Regions from separate parts of the Streptomyces sp. NPDC088725 genome, predicted to be linked through region 4. Evidence: riboswitches for the same ligand, from Rfam matches in the RefSeq annotation. Region 4 holds a riboswitch; each other region holds the start of a gene.

Region 1 (4,203 bases), on a different contig from region 4:
ATGAACTCGCCGCCCACGGTCACCGCGAGGCCCACCCGGTCCACGTAGTCGTGATGGGTGAAGCGGTGCACGTCCTTGTCGGAGAGGCGCGGGTAAGGGGCGAAGAAACGGTAGTACTTGGATTCGTCGGAGACCTGTTCGTAGAAGCTGACCAGGCGTTTCGCGTCTCCGGTCGTGATGGGCCTGATACGCGCTGTACCGCCGTCACGCAGCACGATGTCTGCTTCCCAGTGGCTCGGGTACGCGTATTCCGACGGCGTCTCCATGGTCCAAGCCTACGGCGGAGCGCGGTCGGAGGCCGCGCGTGAACACGTGCCTCCAGGTACTTCGCCGCACGTGAGACACTGGTCTAGACAACCTCTTGAAACGTGAGACTTGAAGGGCAACACCATGGCTGAGCGCCGCGTCAATGTCGGCTGGGCCGAGGGCCTGCACGCCCGCCCCGCTTCCATCTTCGTCCGTGCGACCACGGCCACCGGTGTCCCTGTGACCATCGCGAAGGCCGACGGAAACCCGGTCAACGCCGCGTCGATGCTCGCGGTGCTCGGACTGGGCGCGCAGGGCGGCGAGGAGATCGTGCTCGCTTCGGACGCGGAAGGCGCGGACGCCGCGCTCGACCGGCTGGCGAAGCTGGTCGCCGAGGGACTCGACGAACTCCCCGAGACGGTCTGAGACGTCCGGCACATCTTTTCCGCGGGCCGAGCCGCGGTGCGTGAATTCCGCGCACCGCGGCTCGGTTTGTTTTCGGCCCGTTTTCTTTCAAAAAGGGCAGCAGGAAATAGAGCCCACTTGTTTCCCGCTCTTTGTATACGACGTCATTGTTAAGTACGGACGCTCGTGATGTTTACGGCATGTTGCGAAGCGCTCACTTTTTCCATGACCGGGGCGGGCCGCCGCAGCCGGTGCGCGACGGCGGAGCGTTCGGCGTGCAGCGTGGTGAGCGTCCGCGCGCGCTCGGCGTCGCCGCGCGCCACCGCGTCGACGATCGCGCCGTGCTCCGCCCAGGACTCCACCGGATGCCCGGGCTGCTCGACGGTGTACATCCAGGCGATCTTGTGCCTCAGCTGCGTGAGCAGCGCGATGAGCCCCGGGCTGCCGGACGCCTGGGCGAGCGTCTCGTGGAACCAGGAGCCGAGCGAGCGCAGATCCTCGCCCTGGCTCCGGCGCGCCCGCTCCTGACCCAGCCGCACCATGCCGCGCAACACCTTGAGATGGGCGTCCGTACGCCGCTGCGCGGCGCGGGCCGCACCCAGCGGCTCCAGCAGCAGCCGCACTTCCAGGAGGTCCGCCGCCTCCTGCTCGGTGGGTTCGGCCACGCACGCGCCGACATGGCGCCGGGTCGTGACGAACCCCTCGGACTCCAGGGTGCGCAGCGCCTCGCGCACCGGGACGCGGGAGACGCCGTAGCGCCGCGCCAGATGTTCTTCGGTGAGTCTGCCGCCCCGCTCGAACAGACCGGAGACAATGTCGTCGCGGATCGCCGTGCATACCGAGTGCGCTGGAATGCGCATGTCCGAACCTCCGCCTTAATCCGCGCGAAACGCAGCCGATTGACGCCTGTTCCGTGACTCTATTGCAATCAACGCGAATTTCCGATGGCTGCCCGAAATCCATGGATATCTTTTGGCCAGTGCGACGGAGGTTCTGCGGAGGCCGGACGAATCGGTCAGACGTTCAGGCCGTGGCTGCGCAGATATGCGACGGGGTCGATGTCGGAGCCGTACTCCGCGCTCGTACGGGCCTCGAAGTGCAGGTGCGGTCCCGTGGTGTTGCCGGTCGCGCCCGAGAGGCCGATCCGCTGCCCCGCGCTGACGCTCTGGCCGACGGAGACGGCGGTCGACGAGAGGTGGCCGTACTGCGTGTAGGTGCCGTCGTCCATCCTCAGCACGACGTTGTCGCCGTAGGCGCCGGCCCAGCCGGCCTCGACCACGGTGCCCGCGCCGACGGCCACGACCGGGGTACCGGAGGCCGCGTGGAAGTCGATGCCGGTGTGACTGCCGGAGGACCAGAGCGCGCCGCCGCTGCGGTAGGCCGTGCTGACGTACGAACCGGCCACCGGCAGCCGGAAGGCGTTGAGGCGCTCGCGCTCGGCCGCACGGGCCGCGCGCTCCTCGGCCGCGCGGGCCTCCTTGGCGCGGGCCTCGGCCTTGCGCTCGGCCTCGGCCCGAGCCGTCGCGCGGGCCGCCTCGTCGGCGGCCTGGCGCTGGGCGGCGGCCTGGGCCCCGATCTCGTCGGCGAGGGAGTCACTGACGTCGAGAACCTGCGTCAGTCCGGTCCGCCGCGCGGCCGGCGCGTCGGAATCCGCGGCCAGCGCCTGGGACGAGAGCCCGGTGACGACACTGCCGACGGCGACGGTCACGACGCCTGCGGCTCTCGCGCTCCTGCGCGCCGTACGGCGCGCGTCGGGACTCGAAGCACGGCGCGGGGCACGGTGCTTCCCGGCGGGACGGCTGAATGCCAAGACTGCTGGTCCTTTCCTTCCCTCTCGCCTACCGGGTTAGCTGACGGGTTCGGAGCAGGAAGGTCTCCTACGGGCCCCTCCGCACGGGATACGTGCGAAGGCACCCGATTCACCCCGGGGACTGAGTGTGGGTCCCCGGCTCCCCAGGCTCGCGCCTGACGGGGACTCGGCGATGGCTGTCCGATGCCGCGGTCGCGGCGCGTTACTGGCGAACAGCCGGATCGACGCTAAGCGGACTGTCTTTCAATCACCAAACAGACAGGCCCGTTTGTAGCGCACACCACAGACAAGAAGGACATACGGGAGAACCCCGGCGACTGGTCGTCACCGGGGTTCCACTTACGGCGGAATTCAGCCCGTGACAACCGTCACTTCGCCAATTCCGAGCGCCGTGACGGGATCCTTGATCCGGGCGGCGTCCCCGACGAGCACCGTGACAAGACGGTCCACCGGGAAGGCGTTGACCGCCGCCGCGGTCGCCTCGACCGTGCCGGTCTCGGCCAGGCGCGCGTACAACTGCGCCTGGAAGTCGTCCGGGAGGTGCTGCTCGACCTGATCGGCCAGGGTGTCCGCCACCGAGGCCGCCGTCTCGTACTTCAGCGGCGCGACCCCCACCAGGTTCTGGACGGCCACATCGCGCTCGGCGTCCGTGAGGCCTTCGGCCGCGAGGGTGCGCAGCACGGTCCAGAGGTCCTCCAGCGCCGGGCCGGTGGACTCCGTGTCCACGGAACCGCTGATGGCGAGCATCGCGGCGCCCGTCGCGCCGCCGGGAGTGGCCGGGTCGGAGGAGCGCAGCACCTGGCCGAAGGCCCGGACACCGTAGGTGTAGCCCTTCTCCTCGCGCAGCACCCGGTCGAGACGGGACGTCAGGGTGCCGCCGAGGCAGTACGTGCCGAGCACCTGGGCCGGCCAGACGCGGTCGTGCCGGTCGGCGCCGATGCGGCCGATCAGCAGCTGGGTCTGTACGGCGCCGGGACGGTCCACGATCACCACGCGGCCCGTGTCGTCGGCGGTGATGGGCGGCACGGGCCTGGCGGGGGCGGTGTTGCCCGTCCAGGCGCCCAGCGTCTCGGCGAGCAGCGCGTCCAGGTCGACGTCCGTGAGGTCACCGACGACGACGGCCGTGGCCGTGGCGGGGCGTACGTGCGCGTCGTAGAAGGCGCGCACCGCCTTGGCGTCGATGCGTTCCACCGTCTCCGCGGTGCCCTGGCGGGGGCGCGACATGCGCAGGGACGCCGGGAACAGCTCCCTGGAGAGCTGCTTGGCGGCCCGGCGGCCCGGGTTGGCCGCCTCGTGCGGGATCTCGTCGAGGCGGTTGTTCACCAGCCGCTCGACCTCGGTGTCCAGGAACGCCGGCGCGCGCAGCGCGTCGGCGAGCAGGCCGAGCCCCTTGGCGAGCCGGGAGACCGGGACCTCCAGGGAGACCCGTACGCCCGGGTGGTCCGCGGCCGCGTCGAGCGTGGCGCCGCAGCGCTCCAGCTCGGCGGCGAACTCCTCGGCGCTGTGCTTGTCGGTGCCTTCGGAGAAGGCACGCACCATGATCGTGGCGACGCCGTCGAGCCCTTCCGGCTCGGCGTCGAGCGGGGCGTCGAGGGAGATCTCGACGGCGACCACCTGCTGCCCGGGGCGGTGGCAGCGCAGCACCGTCACGCCGTTGTCGAGCGCGCCGCGCTCGGGAGCGGGGAAGGCCCAGGGGGTGGCTTCGCCGGCCTGCGGCTGCGGATGGAGGTCCATGGTCACGG
Region 2 (4,203 bases), on a different contig from region 4:
CGTCCTGTCGGTGATGGAGGACGAGGAGACCGTCGCCAGCGCGCGGGCGACGGGAGATCTGCTCAGGACACGGCTGGCCGCGCTCGTTCCGCGCTACGAGCTGCTGCACGAGGTACGCGGCCGCGGTCTGATGGTCGGTATCGAGTTCGGCAGGCCGGACTCGCTCAAGCTCCGCAGCCGCTGGACCATGCTCCAGGCCGCGCGCAAGGGGCTCTTCGCGCAGATGGTGGTCGTCCCGCTGCTCCAGAAGCACCGCATCCTCACCCAGGTCTCCGGTGACTTCCTGGAGGTGATCAAACTGATCCCGCCGCTGACGATCGGCGAGCGCGAGGTGGACCGGTTCGTGGACGCGTTCACCGCGGTCATGGACGACGCGCACGGCGGTGGCGGGCTGATGTGGGACTTCGGCAAGACGCTGGTGAAGCAGGCCGTCGCGAACCGGTAGCGGAGCCTGCGGGAAGCTTTTTTGCCTCCGGGGCAATTGATTTGCCCCGGAGGAAATGACCTGGCGCAATGGAGGCATGAGTACTTCTGCCGAAGGAGGGGCGGCCGACGAGCTGCCCGAGGTCGCGCCCCGCCTGCGCGAACTGCGCCGAGGCCGCCGTCTCACCCTTGAGGCGGCCGCCCAGCGCGCCGGGCTCTCCCCGGCGCATCTCTCCCGGCTGGAGACAGGGCGCAGGCAGCCCTCGCTGCCCATGCTGCTGGCGCTGGCCCGGGTCTACAGTACGACGGTCTCCGAACTGCTCGGCGAAGTCCCCCCGGAACGCGACCCGATCATCCGCGCCGGGCGCATGGAGGCCGTCGAGGCCGACGGCTGGACCTATCACCAGGCAGGCAGCGGCGCGGGTCGTGCGATGCAGCCGCTGCGGGTCCGTATCCCGTACGGGGCGCAGGGCGATCTCGTCCGGGTGCACGCGGGAGAGGAATGGCTCTACGTCCTGGAAGGGCGGCTGAGGCTGGGCCTCGGGGACGCCGTCCATCTGCTCGACCCCGGCGACAGCGCGCACTTCGACTCGCTCACCCCGCACCGCATCGCCGCGGCCGGGCCCGGCGCGACGCACCTGCTCTTCGTCCACACCCTGCTGCAGAGCCCCGCCGCCGAGCTGTGTCTCGGCGGCGGGCGCCGTCGCGGCTGAACCGCCGGGAAAGGTCCGCTCTCATGTCAGAGAACCGAGTCCGCAGAGAATGGACGCTCCCCCGGGGACTGGTCGTCCGGCTCTTCGCCTATCTGGTGGCGGGGCACCTCTTCGCCGGATTCCTCTACGTGCTCTTCCTCGTGGGCTCGCGCAGCCAGTAGCGCCGGTCGTCGCCGCTCCTTGTCACGCGCCGTCGAGGAGGCTGCCGCGCAGCTTCTCCAGGGTCTGGGGGGTGAGTCCCAGGCCCTCGGCCAGATAGCGCTCGGTGGTTCCCCACGTCTGCTCGATGGTCTCGAAGGCGGCGGCGAGATACTCGGCGCGCGCGTCGAAGAGCGGGCTGAGCAGCTCCATCACCTCGTCGGACGTGCCGGCGGGCGAGGTGTCGCTGCGGCGGACCAGGTAGCGGTGGGCCGGGGCGTTCGACTTCAGATAGTCCGCCTCGACGGCCCCGGGCTCGACCCCCACGGCGAGCAGCGTCACCGCGACGGAAACCCCCGCCCTGTCCTTGCCCGCCGCGCAGTGCATCAGCGCGGGGACGCTGTCCTCGGCGAGGGCGTGCAGCACCCGGCTGTGCTCGGCGGTGCGGTCCGTGATGACCGACCGGTACGACTCCGTCATCCGCGCGGCCGCCTTGCCGTCCGAGAGCAGCGCGCGCAGCTGGTCGAGGTCGCCGTGCCGGATCATCCGCCAGAACTCCGCGCCGTGGGCCGGGTCGGAGAGCGGGATGTTCACATGGCGTACGCCGGGCAGCTCGACGTCCCTGCCGTCGAGCTTGAGGTCGGCCGCGTTACGGAAGTCGAAGATCGTGTGGAGACCCAGCGCGGACAGCGCAGCGGCGTCGGCCGCGGTCGCGTTGGCGAGGTGGCCGCTGCGGAAGAGACGGCCCTGCCGCACAACCCGGCCGTCGGTGGTCGGCAGTCCGCCCACGTCGCGGAAATTACGCACGCCGGTCAGTCCGGGCTCTGTCGGCGGGACGTGCGGCAGGTGCTGCGTCATGGGAGCTGCTCCTCCGGATCAGCCGCCGGCGCTGCTCGCCGACGGTGGCGGGCTCTGACCCTACGACATGATCACCAGACTAATCTGTCCGTATTGTTCGTTTGATTGCAACCTGTCCCCATAAATGGGCGGATGGGTTTGTGCCTCGTGAGCGGGATCATATTCGTGACGGTCCGTGGCGGTGCGGCGAAGCGGAATTCCTGCGTCCTATGGAAAACGAAGATCCTTAATCCACGGAGGGTGACCGCTAATCCCGGGAAATATCGGAGCGTGTATTGCCGGCGGGAATACACGGGCTTGTTCCCGCCGGTTCGCTCGCTTACGGTCACCATTTGTCCGAGCGGAACGCCGAATCCTGCCGCCGCCCGGAATTCCATCCACCCACGTGTGGCAGGAGCGGGGGACCCAGGTAGTACGCCGAACCGGCTCGTCCGGACGGCTCGGGGTGAAGTCGCGCGACAGCGCGACCGGGCAACTCCAGCTCGAACCCGACAGCTCACCTCGCAGGCGCCGGAGAGGAAATTCGTCATGCCCGCAAAGGGTAAGCACCGCCGTCCCATGTCCCGTTCGATCAGACGCGGAATCATCGCCGTCAGCGCGGGTGGCGCCGCCCTCGCGCTTCCGCTCATCGGTGCCACCGGCGCGCACGCCGCCGAGAAGGCGACGCCCACGCAGACCGTCGCCGCCGCCCAGACCGCGAAGACCTACTCGGTGGTCTCCGGCGACACGCTGTCCAAGATCGCGCGAGACCAGCACGTCGCCGGTGGCTGGCAGAAGCTCTACGCCGACAACCGCCCGGCCGTCGGCGCCGACCCGTCGGTGATCCGCCCCGGTCTCAAGCTGGCCGTCGGCGCGGCTGCGGCGACCGCCGCTCCGGAGGCCCCCGCGGTCAAGAAGGCCGCCGCTCCCGCCTTCAACCTCCCGGTCGCCATCGACGCGATCGGCACGCCGTACCACCAGGCGGGCAGCAGCTGGGCCAGTGGCTACCACACCGGTGTGGACTTCGTGGTTCCGTCCGGCACCCCCATCAAGGCGATCGGCGCGGGTACCGTCGTCACCGCCGGCTGGGGCGGCTCGTACGGCAATCAGGTCGTCATCCAGCACCCGGACGGCACGTACTCGCAGTACGCCCACATGACCTCGATCGGTGTCTCCGCGGGACAGACCGTCGGCGCGGGACAGCAGATCGGCATCTCCGGCGCGACCGGCAACGTCACGGGACCGCACCTGCACTTCGAGGTCAGGACCGGACCGGACTACGGCTCGGACATCGACCCGGTGGCGTACCTGCGCGCCCACGGCGTCACTGTCTGAATCGGTCGATCTCTGACGCCTGACGCCCGACGCCCGAAGCCCGGCGTCTGAACAGGCGAGGACAAGCCACCGCCCGGCAGCGGAAATGCCGGGCGGTGGCTATTCCCGTTTGGCCGAAACTTGACCGATGGTATATCTCACCCGCCGTCAACCCTTCCTTACGGTCGCGTAGGTCACACGCGCGGGAGCAAAATCCTCAGCTGTGTTCAACGATGAGAGATCAAGAAGAGAAGGCGTATTCGGGTCGTACGCGGCGATCGGCGACAGCTTCACCGAGGGAGTGGGCGACCCGGGACCCGACGGTCTCTATGTCGGCTGGGCCGACCGGCTCGCGGTCCTGCTCGCCGACCAACTGCCGGTCACCGGCGACCCGGCGCACAACACCGCGCACGGCGACGACACGGTGCACGGCGACTTCCGGTACGCCAATCTCGCCGTACGCGGCAGGCTCCTCGACCAGATCGTCGCCGAGCAGGTTCCGCGAGCGATGGAACTCGCACCGGACCTGGTGACCTTCTGCGCGGGCGGCAACGACATCATCCGCCCCGGCACCGACCCCGACGACGTCGCCGAGCGCCTGGAGCGCGCCGTCGCCGACCTCACCGGCGTCGTCGGCACGGTCATGGTGACCACCGGCTTCGACACCCGCGGCGTGCCCGTCCTGCGTCGTCTGCGCGGCAAGATCGCCACGTACACCGCCCATGTGCGGGCCATCGCCGACCGCTACGACTGCCCCGTCCTCGACCTCTGGTCGCTG
Region 3 (4,203 bases), on a different contig from region 4:
CTGCTCCAGCAGGATCGTCGTCGCGTTCGGGTAGTCCTCCTCGAACTGGAGGATGTTGCGGATGGTGGCGCCGCGGAACGCGTAGATCGACTGGTCGGCGTCGCCGACGACACACAGCTCGGCGGGGTCCTGGTCCTCGCCGGAGGGGCCCACCAGCTCACGTACGAGCGTGTACTGGGCGTGGTTGGTGTCCTGGTACTCGTCCACCAGGACGTGCCGGAAGCGCCGCCGGTAGTGCTCGGCGACATCCGGGAACGCCTGGAGCAGGTGGACGGTGGTCATGATGATGTCGTCGAAATCCAGCGCGTTGGCCTCGCGCAGCCGTGCCTGGTACATCCGGTAGGCCTCGGCGACGGTCTTCTCGAAGCCGTCGATGGCCTGGCCGGTGAAGGTCTCCTCGTCGATCAGCTCGTTCTTCAGATTCGAGATCTTGGCGCTGAAGGACTTCGGCGGATACCGCTTGGGGTCCAGCTCCAGATCACGGCAGACCAGGGCCATGAGCCGCTTGGAATCGGCCGCGTCATAGATCGAGAACGAGGACGTGAAACCGAGCTTCTTCGACTCGCGCCGCAGGATCCGTACGCAGGCGCTGTGGAAGGTCATCACCCACATGGCGCTGGCACGCGGGCCGACCAGCTGCTCGACGCGCTCCTTCATCTCGCCGGCGGCCTTGTTGGTGAAGGTGATCGCCAGTATTTCGCCGGGGTGCACGCGGCGCGTGCCCAGCAGATGAGCGATCCGGTGAGTCAGCACGCGCGTCTTGCCGGAACCGGCCCCGGCGACGATGAGCAGCGGCGATCCGGTGTGCACGACGGCGGCGCGCTGCTCGTCGTTCAGCCCGTCGAGCAGCGCCACCGGATTGACGACGGTGCGCGGGGCGCCGTCGCGGTGGTACGGATCCCGGGCCGCGGGCACGTGGAACGCTCCCTCGAAGAGATCGTCGGGCACCTGCTCAGGCTCGGTGTCCTCGGGCGGCGGCGGGTGCTCCTCGCCGGAGGGCTGGAGGTCCGCCAGGAAACTGTCATCAAAGAGGCTGCTCATCGCCTTCAGAGTCTAGGCCGCTCCACTGACAGCGGGCAGCCGACGTCCGAAACGCCCTGCCCCGGACGCCGGAATCCTCTCCAGGTGATCACGGAGCGTGCCCAGCAGCCACCGCATCCGCGAAGGTCACGAAAATGTATCGGGCATATCGCACATCAACCTTCACAGCAGCACCACGAAGTGGTTAGCGTGCTCGAACAGGCACCCCGTACCCCAACGGCGACCGACGCCAAACGGGCTGCCCGCGCCGAATCCGGGGTTCCGTACCGAAGCGCTTCCGCAGGGAAGCCCTGCCGACGTGCGGAGATCCGGAACCGGGGACCCACTCGCACGACCGGGGTGAATCGGGCCGCACGTCCCAGGCCCGTAGGGCAGCCTTCCGTTCCACCGAGCCCGAACCCGACAGCTAACCCGGTAGGCGGTCCACGGAAGGAGATGCCGGCCTTGGCATCGCATCGCAAGCCGCGCACCCGTAACGGTGTACGGTCCAGCTCCCCCGCGCTCGGTCTCACGACGGCCGCCCTCGCCTCGGTCACGCTGCTCTCGGCACAGAGCGCCAACGCCGCGCCCGCGCGGCCGAAGCCGTCCATAGAAGAGGTGCGGAAGAAGGTAGACGACCTGTACCGCGAGGCCGGTTCCGCGACGGAGCGGTACAACAAGGCGAAAGAGTCCACGGACAAGCAGAAGAAGGACCTCGACCAGCTCCTCGACGAGGTCGCCAGGCGCGCGGACAAGCTGAACGAGGCCCGGCGCGCGCTGGGCACGTACGCGGCGGCGCAGTACCGGGAGGGCACCGTCGGCCCGACCGCGGCCCTGATGTTCGCCGACAGCCCGCAGGCGTACTTCGACCAGACTCAGCTGATGCACCGGATGACGGCGCACCAGCGCGACGCGGTCACCGACTTCCAGACCCAGCAGGCGGCCGCCGGTAAAAAGCGCGCGCAGGCGACGAAGAGCCTCGCGTCGCTCACCGCCTCCCAGAGCACGCTGCGCACCAGCAAGCAGAGCGTCCAGACGAAGCTGGGCGAGGCGCGCGCCCTGCTGTCGGAGCTGACAGCGGAGGAGAAGGCGCGGCTGGCCGCGCTGGAGCGCGAGAAGCAGGAGAAGGCCAGGAAGCAGGCGGAAGCGAAGGCCAAGGCGGAGGCGGAGCGGCAGAAGCAGTCGAAGCCGCCGGGCAGCGGCACGGGCACGGGCGGCGGCACGGGCACGCCGGCCGGCTCGAACTCCGGCCAGGCCGGGAAGGTACTCGCCTTCGCCCGCGCCCAGCTGGGCAAGCCGTACGTCTGGGGCGCGACGGGACCCAGCTCGTACGACTGTTCGGGCCTGACCCAGGCGGCCTGGCGGGCGGCGGGCGTGGAACTGCCACGCACCACCTGGGACCAGGTGAATGTCGGCACGCGCATCGCGACGGCCGATCTGCTCCCTGGAGACCTGGTCTTCTTTTACGACGACATCAGCCATGTCGGCATCTACATAGGCGACGGAATGATGATCCACGCACCGAAGCCGGGGGCGAATGTCCGCGAGGAGTCGATCTACTACATGCCGATCTACGGAAGTGTCCGCCCGGCCTGAGGTTCGCCCGGCCTGAGGCTGAGGTTCCTGTTGGCAGCGGACGAGGGACAGGGGCGAAGGCGCAGGCCACGCGCCTGCTCCGTGTGGCGGGCCGTCGTCCGTAACGGTCAGGTCCCGCCGTGCGGAGTGACTTCGGCATGGTCGCGGTGATCGTAAACCGCTCCTCTCCGTCCACCTTTGGGCAATAGCGGCCAGCCGGGCGCGCCTCGTGATCGCGCCCCTTACGGTCCTTCACGAGGTGGCCGACTCCTCCCCGCCGTCCACGTACCAGGACAGCCGTCGGCCGCCATCTCCCCGAAGGAAGTGGACGCCCCGTGGCCGCGCACCGAAAACGTAAACAGCGCCTGCTCGCCGGACCGGCGAGCCGCACCGCTGCCACCCTCGCGCTCGCGGGAGCTGTGACCGCCGCCGCGTCGAGCGGCCCCGTACAGGCCGGGCCCCGCCTGACCGCCGCCCAGGTCAAGGCCAAGGTCAACACCCTGTACGAGCAGGCGGAGGCCGCCACGGACAAGTACGACGGGGCGAAGGAGAAGGCCGACGAGGCCCGTACGGCGCTGAACGCGCTGCGTGACGAGGCCGCTCGCCGCACGGACCGGCTCAACGCCTCGCGCAACGCGCTCGGTTCGATCGCCGCCGCGCAGTACCGCGCCGGCGGCCTCGACCCTGCCATCCAGCTCGCGCTGTCGTCCAGCCCCGAACACTTTCTGGAGGGCGCGGCGCTCGCCGAACGTGCCGGGTCGCGCCAGGCCGACACGATCTCCGGTATGCGCAAGGAACTGGCCCGGATCTCCCAATTGCACACCAGCGCCGACGACCGGCTCGCCGACCTCAAGGCCCGCCAGACCGAGCTGGCCGCGTACAAGGCGAGCATCCAGAAGAAGCTCGACGCCGCGAAGAAGCTCCTCTCCCAGCTCACCGCCGCGCAGCGCGCGCGGTACGCGCAGGAGCAGGCCGGCGGTACGGTCGCGTCCCGCGCCGACCGCTCCCTGTCCCGCGACGCGCTGCGGGCCGCCGAGCAGGCGCCGGCACCGGGCGGCGGGCTACGGGCGCCCACCTCACGTGCCGCCGCGGCGGTGTCGTTCGCGTACGGAGCACTCGGCAAGCCGTACGTCTGGGGCGCCACGGGCCCCGACTCCTTCGACTGCTCGGGGCTGACCCAGGCGGCCTGGCGCGCCGCCGGTGTGTCGCTCCCGCGGACGTCGTACACCCAGATCAACGCGGGTCAGCGCGTGTCACGCGAACAGCTCGCGCCGGGCGATCTGGTGTTCTTCTACTCGGGCGTCAGCCATGTCGGGATCTACGTCGGCGGCGGCCGGATGATCCACGCTCCGCGCCCGGGCGCCCCGGTCAGGATCGCTCCGATCGACCAGATGCCCTTCGTCGGCGCGGCCCGTCCGGCCTGATTCCCCGCCGTCCCGGGATGCCGCGTCCCCTTCCGCGGGTCACGATGGCTGCACACCGCCGGCCCGCGAAGGGATCGCCATGAGACGAGCCACCGCCGTCAGACTGATCGGCGCCGGACTGGCCGTCGGCGCCGCGTTCGTCCTGGCGCCCGTCGGCATGACCCCGAAGGGATGCGGCGACCTC
Region 4 (4,203 bases):
ACCGTGAACCTGATCGGCAACGGGATGTACACGCTCATCCGCCACCCGGAGCAGCGCGCCCGCCTCCAGCGTTCGCTCGACGCCGGAGAGACGGACCTGCTGGCCACGGGCGTCGAGGAACTGCTGCGCTACGACGGGCCCGTGGAGCTGGCGACCTGGCGATACGCCACCGAGGCGCTGGAGTTGGGCGGGAAGCGGGTCGAGGCGGGCGACCCCGTCCTCGTCGTCCTGGCCGCCGCCGACCGGGACCCGGAGCGGTTCGCCGAACCCGACACCCTGGACCTCGCACGACGTGACAATCAACACCTCGGATACGGACACGGCATCCACTACTGCCTCGGCGCGCCCCTCGCGAGGCTCGAAGGGCAGACCGCGCTCGCGACCCTTCTGACCCGCCTTCCGGATGTGCGGCTTGCGGAAGATCCAGCTGATTTGCGGTGGCGGGGTGGGCTCATCATGCGGGGATTGCGCACCCTTCCTGTGCAGTTCACGGCCCATAGTCCTGACGGACCGTCAGGACTGTGACTTTCACGTGATCTCCGCTGCATCGACTTGTGACAAGTGTTTGAGTACCGCTACCTTCACCGACAACTCAGCGGCCACACGCTGTAGTCGACGTCACGTTTGATGCCTCGCCATGCCTTGTTCATGACCGGCATGGCCCGGTGTGACCCGTCTCGTCCTGTCTCGTCATGTCTGACGCTTCCGGCGTCAGTCGTCACACGGAAGGCAATCGCATGTCCGCCAACGGCCGACACCGCAGACCTCGCCAGGCCCCCGCCCTGATCGTCGCCGCAGGAGTGACGGGATCGGCGATCGCCATCCCGCTGCTCGCCGCATCGGGCGCGAGCGCCGCCGACGCCTCCACGTGGGATCGCGTCGCCGAATGCGAGAGCGGTGGCATGTGGAGCGCCGATCTCGGCAACGGCTACTACGGAGGGCTCCAGCTCTCGCAGGAGATCTGGGACCAGTTCGGCGGGGCCGACTTCGCGTCGCGCCCGGACCTCGCCAGCCGCTCCCAGCAGATCGCGATAGCCGAGAAGGTCCTGAAGGCGCAGGGGCCGGCCGCCTGGCTGACCTGTGCGCCGCTCGCGCGCCTGACGAACGACGGCACCGCGCCGGACGTCGACCCCGGCGCCGCGCCCAGGGGTTCCGTGCCGGACGGGAGCGGCGCGGCCCCCTCGGACGCTTCCTCGTCCGCTCCGGACGCGGGTCCGGGCACCGGCGGTGGTAGTGGTGGGACCGGAGCCGCACCCGGCTCCGAGACGCCCTCGGATTCCCCGTCCGCGGATCAGGGCGCTGCCACCGGCTCCGGCGGCCAGGGCGCGGGAGAGGGGTCGGCCACGCCTTCCGCCCACCCCTCCACCACGCCCTCGCCCTCCTCGTCCGCCACACCCGACCCCGGAGCCGCGGACCCGGCCGGCTCGGCCGGCCAGACCCCCGGCAGGCACCGCGGTCCGGCCGACCCGCGGGGCGCCGGACACGGCAATGCGGATGAAACGCGCGAATCGGGCCGTCATGCATCGCGCGGTGACGGTCCGTCAGGACGCGACGGGGATGTTGTGGAAGATTCGGGCGTTACGGGCGATGTGGACGGTGCGTACGAGGTTCAGCTCGGCGACACGCTCTGGGGCATCGCCGAGGCGCATGACCTCTCCGGCGGCTGGACTTCGATCTACGACGCGAACGAGGGCGTCGTCGGCTCCGACCCCGACCTCATCCTTCCTGGCCAGACCCTTGATCTGAGCGTGAAGTAGAGGCTCCGAGGCGGGTAGTTCGACGTTCTATGTCCGCTTCTGTCTAAGTGAGACAAGCGTCTCTTTGCCGTAACTGATGCGCTTTGGCCGCCGCGTTCGTCCCTTTCGCCTCTCACCTGCGGAAATGGTCCGCGCCCCAGGGGCGGAACGGGCGATTTCTCCTTGATGTTCGTCTTTGAACAAGCGGGAGTCCTGTGATTACGGTCTGAACCGCTCGCACCGCGGGCCCCGTCGATCGTCACGCCGAGTCCTGCCGGCGATCGAAGGGCGTAGTCGTCGCGTAAAGCGCCGAAGGCAGGACCGGGGGACCCAAAGGTAAGTAGCCGGCCCCGGCCGTCGAGAGACGGCCGAAGACCGGCTTGGGGTGTAGCCGCGTGCCACAAGCACGCGGCCGGGCAACTCACTTGGCCCGAACCCGACAGCTGACCTCGGAGGCGTCGGTGAGGAGATGCTTCATGCTGCGTTCGAACAGGCTCGACAAGGGCAAGCACCGCCGTCCGTCCATGGCCGTCCGTTACGCCACGCTCGCCGGGATCACCGGTGCCGCCGTCGCCGCGCCGCTGCTCGGCGCGACCTCCGCGTCCGCCGCGACCACCTCGGAGTGGGACCAGGTCGCGCAGTGCGAGTCCGGCGGCAACTGGGCGATCAGCACGGGTAACGGCTTCTACGGCGGCCTCCAGTTCACGCCGTCCACGTGGGCCGCGTACGGCGGCACCGCGTACGCCTCGCAGGCCAACCAGGCCACCAAGGACCAGCAGATAGCCGTCGCGGAGAAGGTCCTCGCGAGCCAGGGCAAGGGTGCCTGGCCGAGCTGCGGCGTCAACCTGTCCGGCGCCTCCCCGTCGAGCGGCGCCGCCGCTCAGCCGAAGCCGCAGGCACCGCAGGCCTCCCAGGCCCAGCCGAAGGCGAAGACGCAGACCCCGCGCGGCCACGAGCAGACCGCTTCGCGCGGTACGACCCGCCCGGCGCCGGTCAAGAAGGGCGACGGCGAGTACAAGGTCAAGTCCGGCGACACGCTGTCGAAGATCGCCTCCGCCCACCACGTCAAGGGTGGATGGAAGAAGGTCTTCGACCTGAACAAGGACATCGTCCGCGACGCCGACGTGATCTTCCCGGGCCAGCGGCTCCACCTGAGCTGACGGTTCGCTGTGGGCCGGACGCCACCGCGCCGGTCCGGCCCACCCCCGTCTCCGTAGTCCGGTCAGTAGGTCAAGCAGGGGCAGGGGCATCTCACGGACCACCCCGGTCCCGCGCGTTCTCCCCCGTACGCGCCGGGCCGGGGCTCCTCGCTGTTTCGCCCCTCTTTTCGTCCCAGGGGGCGGGCGGGGGCGGTCGATGCCCGGGAGCCGGTTAGGCTCATGCCGCAAGGCCAATGAGACCCTGCACTTCCAGCGTCACATCCCAGAAGGAGATGCTCGTGCCGTCCATCGACGTCGTCGTAGCCCGGGAAATCCTCGACTCCCGAGGCAACCCCACCGTCGAGGTCGAGGTCGGCCTCGACGACGGCAGCACCGGCCGTGCTGCTGTCCCCTCCGGTGCCTCCACCGGTGCGTTCGAGGCCCTTGAGCTCCGCGACGGTGACCAGAACCGCTACCAGGGCAAGGGCGTCGAGAAGGCCGTCCTCGCCGTCATCGAGCAGATCGGCCCCGAGCTGGTCGGCTACGACGCCACCGAGCAGCGCCTGATCGACCAGGCCATGTTCGACCTGGACGCCACGCCGGACAAGTCGTCGCTGGGTGCCAACGCCATCCTCGGTGTCTCCCTCGCGGTCGCGCACGCCGCGTCCGAGGCCTCCGACCTCCCGCTCTTCCGCTACCTCGGCGGTCCGAACGCGCACCTGCTGCCCGTTCCGATGATGAACATCCTGAACGGCGGCTCGCACGCCGACTCCAACGTGGACATCCAGGAGTTCATGATCGCCCCGATCGGCGCGGAGTCCTTCTCCGAGGCGCTGCGCTGGGGTGCCGAGGTCTACCACACGCTCAAGAAGGTCCTGAAGCAGAAGGGCCTCTCCACCGGCCTGGGCGACGAGGGCGGCTTCGCGCCGAACCTGGAGTCGAACCGCGCCGCGCTCGACCTGATCCTCGAGGCCATCAAGGAGGCCGGTTACGTTCCCGGCCGTGACATCGCGCTCGCGCTGGACGTCGCCGCCTCCGAGTTCTACAAGGACGGCTCGTACTCGTTCGAGGGCAAGTCCCTCTCGGCCGTCGAGCTGACCGAGTACTACGAGGAGCTCGTCGCCTCGTACCCGCTGGTCTCCATCGAGGACCCGCTGTACGAAGACGACTGGGCCGGCTGGAAGGTCCTCACGGACAAGCTCGGCAGCAAGGTGCAGATCGTCGGCGACGACCTCTTCGTCACCAACCCGGAGCGCCTGGCCCGCGGCATCGAGGAGGGCTCCGCGAACGCCCTGCTCGTCAAGGTCAACCAGATCGGTTCGCTGACC

What was found. Region 4 has a riboswitch for cyclic di-AMP ahead of ACIP6N_RS15935 (transglycosylase family protein). Riboswitches for the same ligand answer to the same signal wherever they lie in the genome.
Region 1: it holds a riboswitch for cyclic di-AMP, as region 4 does, so the genes downstream of both, ACIP6N_RS00465 (M23 family metallopeptidase) here and ACIP6N_RS15935 (transglycosylase family protein) in region 4, are expected to answer to the same signal.
Region 2: it holds a riboswitch for cyclic di-AMP, as region 4 does, so the genes downstream of both, ACIP6N_RS03795 (peptidoglycan DD-metalloendopeptidase family protein) here and ACIP6N_RS15935 (transglycosylase family protein) in region 4, are expected to answer to the same signal.
Region 3: it holds a riboswitch for cyclic di-AMP, as region 4 does, so the genes downstream of both, ACIP6N_RS08525 (NlpC/P60 family protein) here and ACIP6N_RS15935 (transglycosylase family protein) in region 4, are expected to answer to the same signal.

What each region holds. Positions count from the first base shown of each region.
Region 1 is NZ_JBIVLO010000001.1:116,256-120,458, reverse strand. Features, by position in the region: gene ACIP6N_RS00480 (GNAT family N-acetyltransferase) at 1-266, opposite strand, end outside; gene ACIP6N_RS00475 (HPr family phosphocarrier protein) at 391-672, shown strand; gene ACIP6N_RS00470 (GntR family transcriptional regulator) at 822-1,511, opposite strand; gene ACIP6N_RS00465 (M23 family metallopeptidase) at 1,667-2,461, opposite strand; cyclic di-AMP (ydaO/yuaA leader) riboswitch at 2,472-2,643, opposite strand; gene ACIP6N_RS00460 (M16 family metallopeptidase) at 2,813-4,195, opposite strand.
Region 2 is NZ_JBIVLO010000001.1:890,347-894,549, forward strand. Features, by position in the region: gene ACIP6N_RS03775 (aspartate aminotransferase family protein) at 1-445, shown strand, start outside; gene ACIP6N_RS03780 (helix-turn-helix domain-containing protein) at 522-1,136, shown strand; gene ACIP6N_RS03785 (DUF6126 family protein) at 1,160-1,297, shown strand; gene ACIP6N_RS03790 (tyrosine-protein phosphatase) at 1,320-2,132, opposite strand; cyclic di-AMP (ydaO/yuaA leader) riboswitch at 2,469-2,657, shown strand; gene ACIP6N_RS03795 (peptidoglycan DD-metalloendopeptidase family protein) at 2,661-3,446, shown strand; gene ACIP6N_RS03800 (SGNH/GDSL hydrolase family protein) at 3,649-4,203, shown strand, end outside.
Region 3 is NZ_JBIVLO010000003.1:332,127-336,329, forward strand. Features, by position in the region: gene pcrA (DNA helicase PcrA) at 1-1,041, opposite strand, end outside; cyclic di-AMP (ydaO/yuaA leader) riboswitch at 1,323-1,478, shown strand; gene ACIP6N_RS08525 (NlpC/P60 family protein) at 1,486-2,616, shown strand; gene ACIP6N_RS08530 (NlpC/P60 family protein) at 2,931-4,019, shown strand; gene ACIP6N_RS08535 (hypothetical protein) at 4,099-4,203, shown strand, end outside.
Region 4 is NZ_JBIVLO010000005.1:564,969-569,171, forward strand. Features, by position in the region: gene ACIP6N_RS15925 (cytochrome P450) at 1-525, shown strand, start outside; gene ACIP6N_RS15930 (transglycosylase family protein) at 738-1,757, shown strand; cyclic di-AMP (ydaO/yuaA leader) riboswitch at 2,034-2,209, shown strand; gene ACIP6N_RS15935 (transglycosylase family protein) at 2,213-2,896, shown strand; gene eno (phosphopyruvate hydratase) at 3,169-4,203, shown strand, end outside.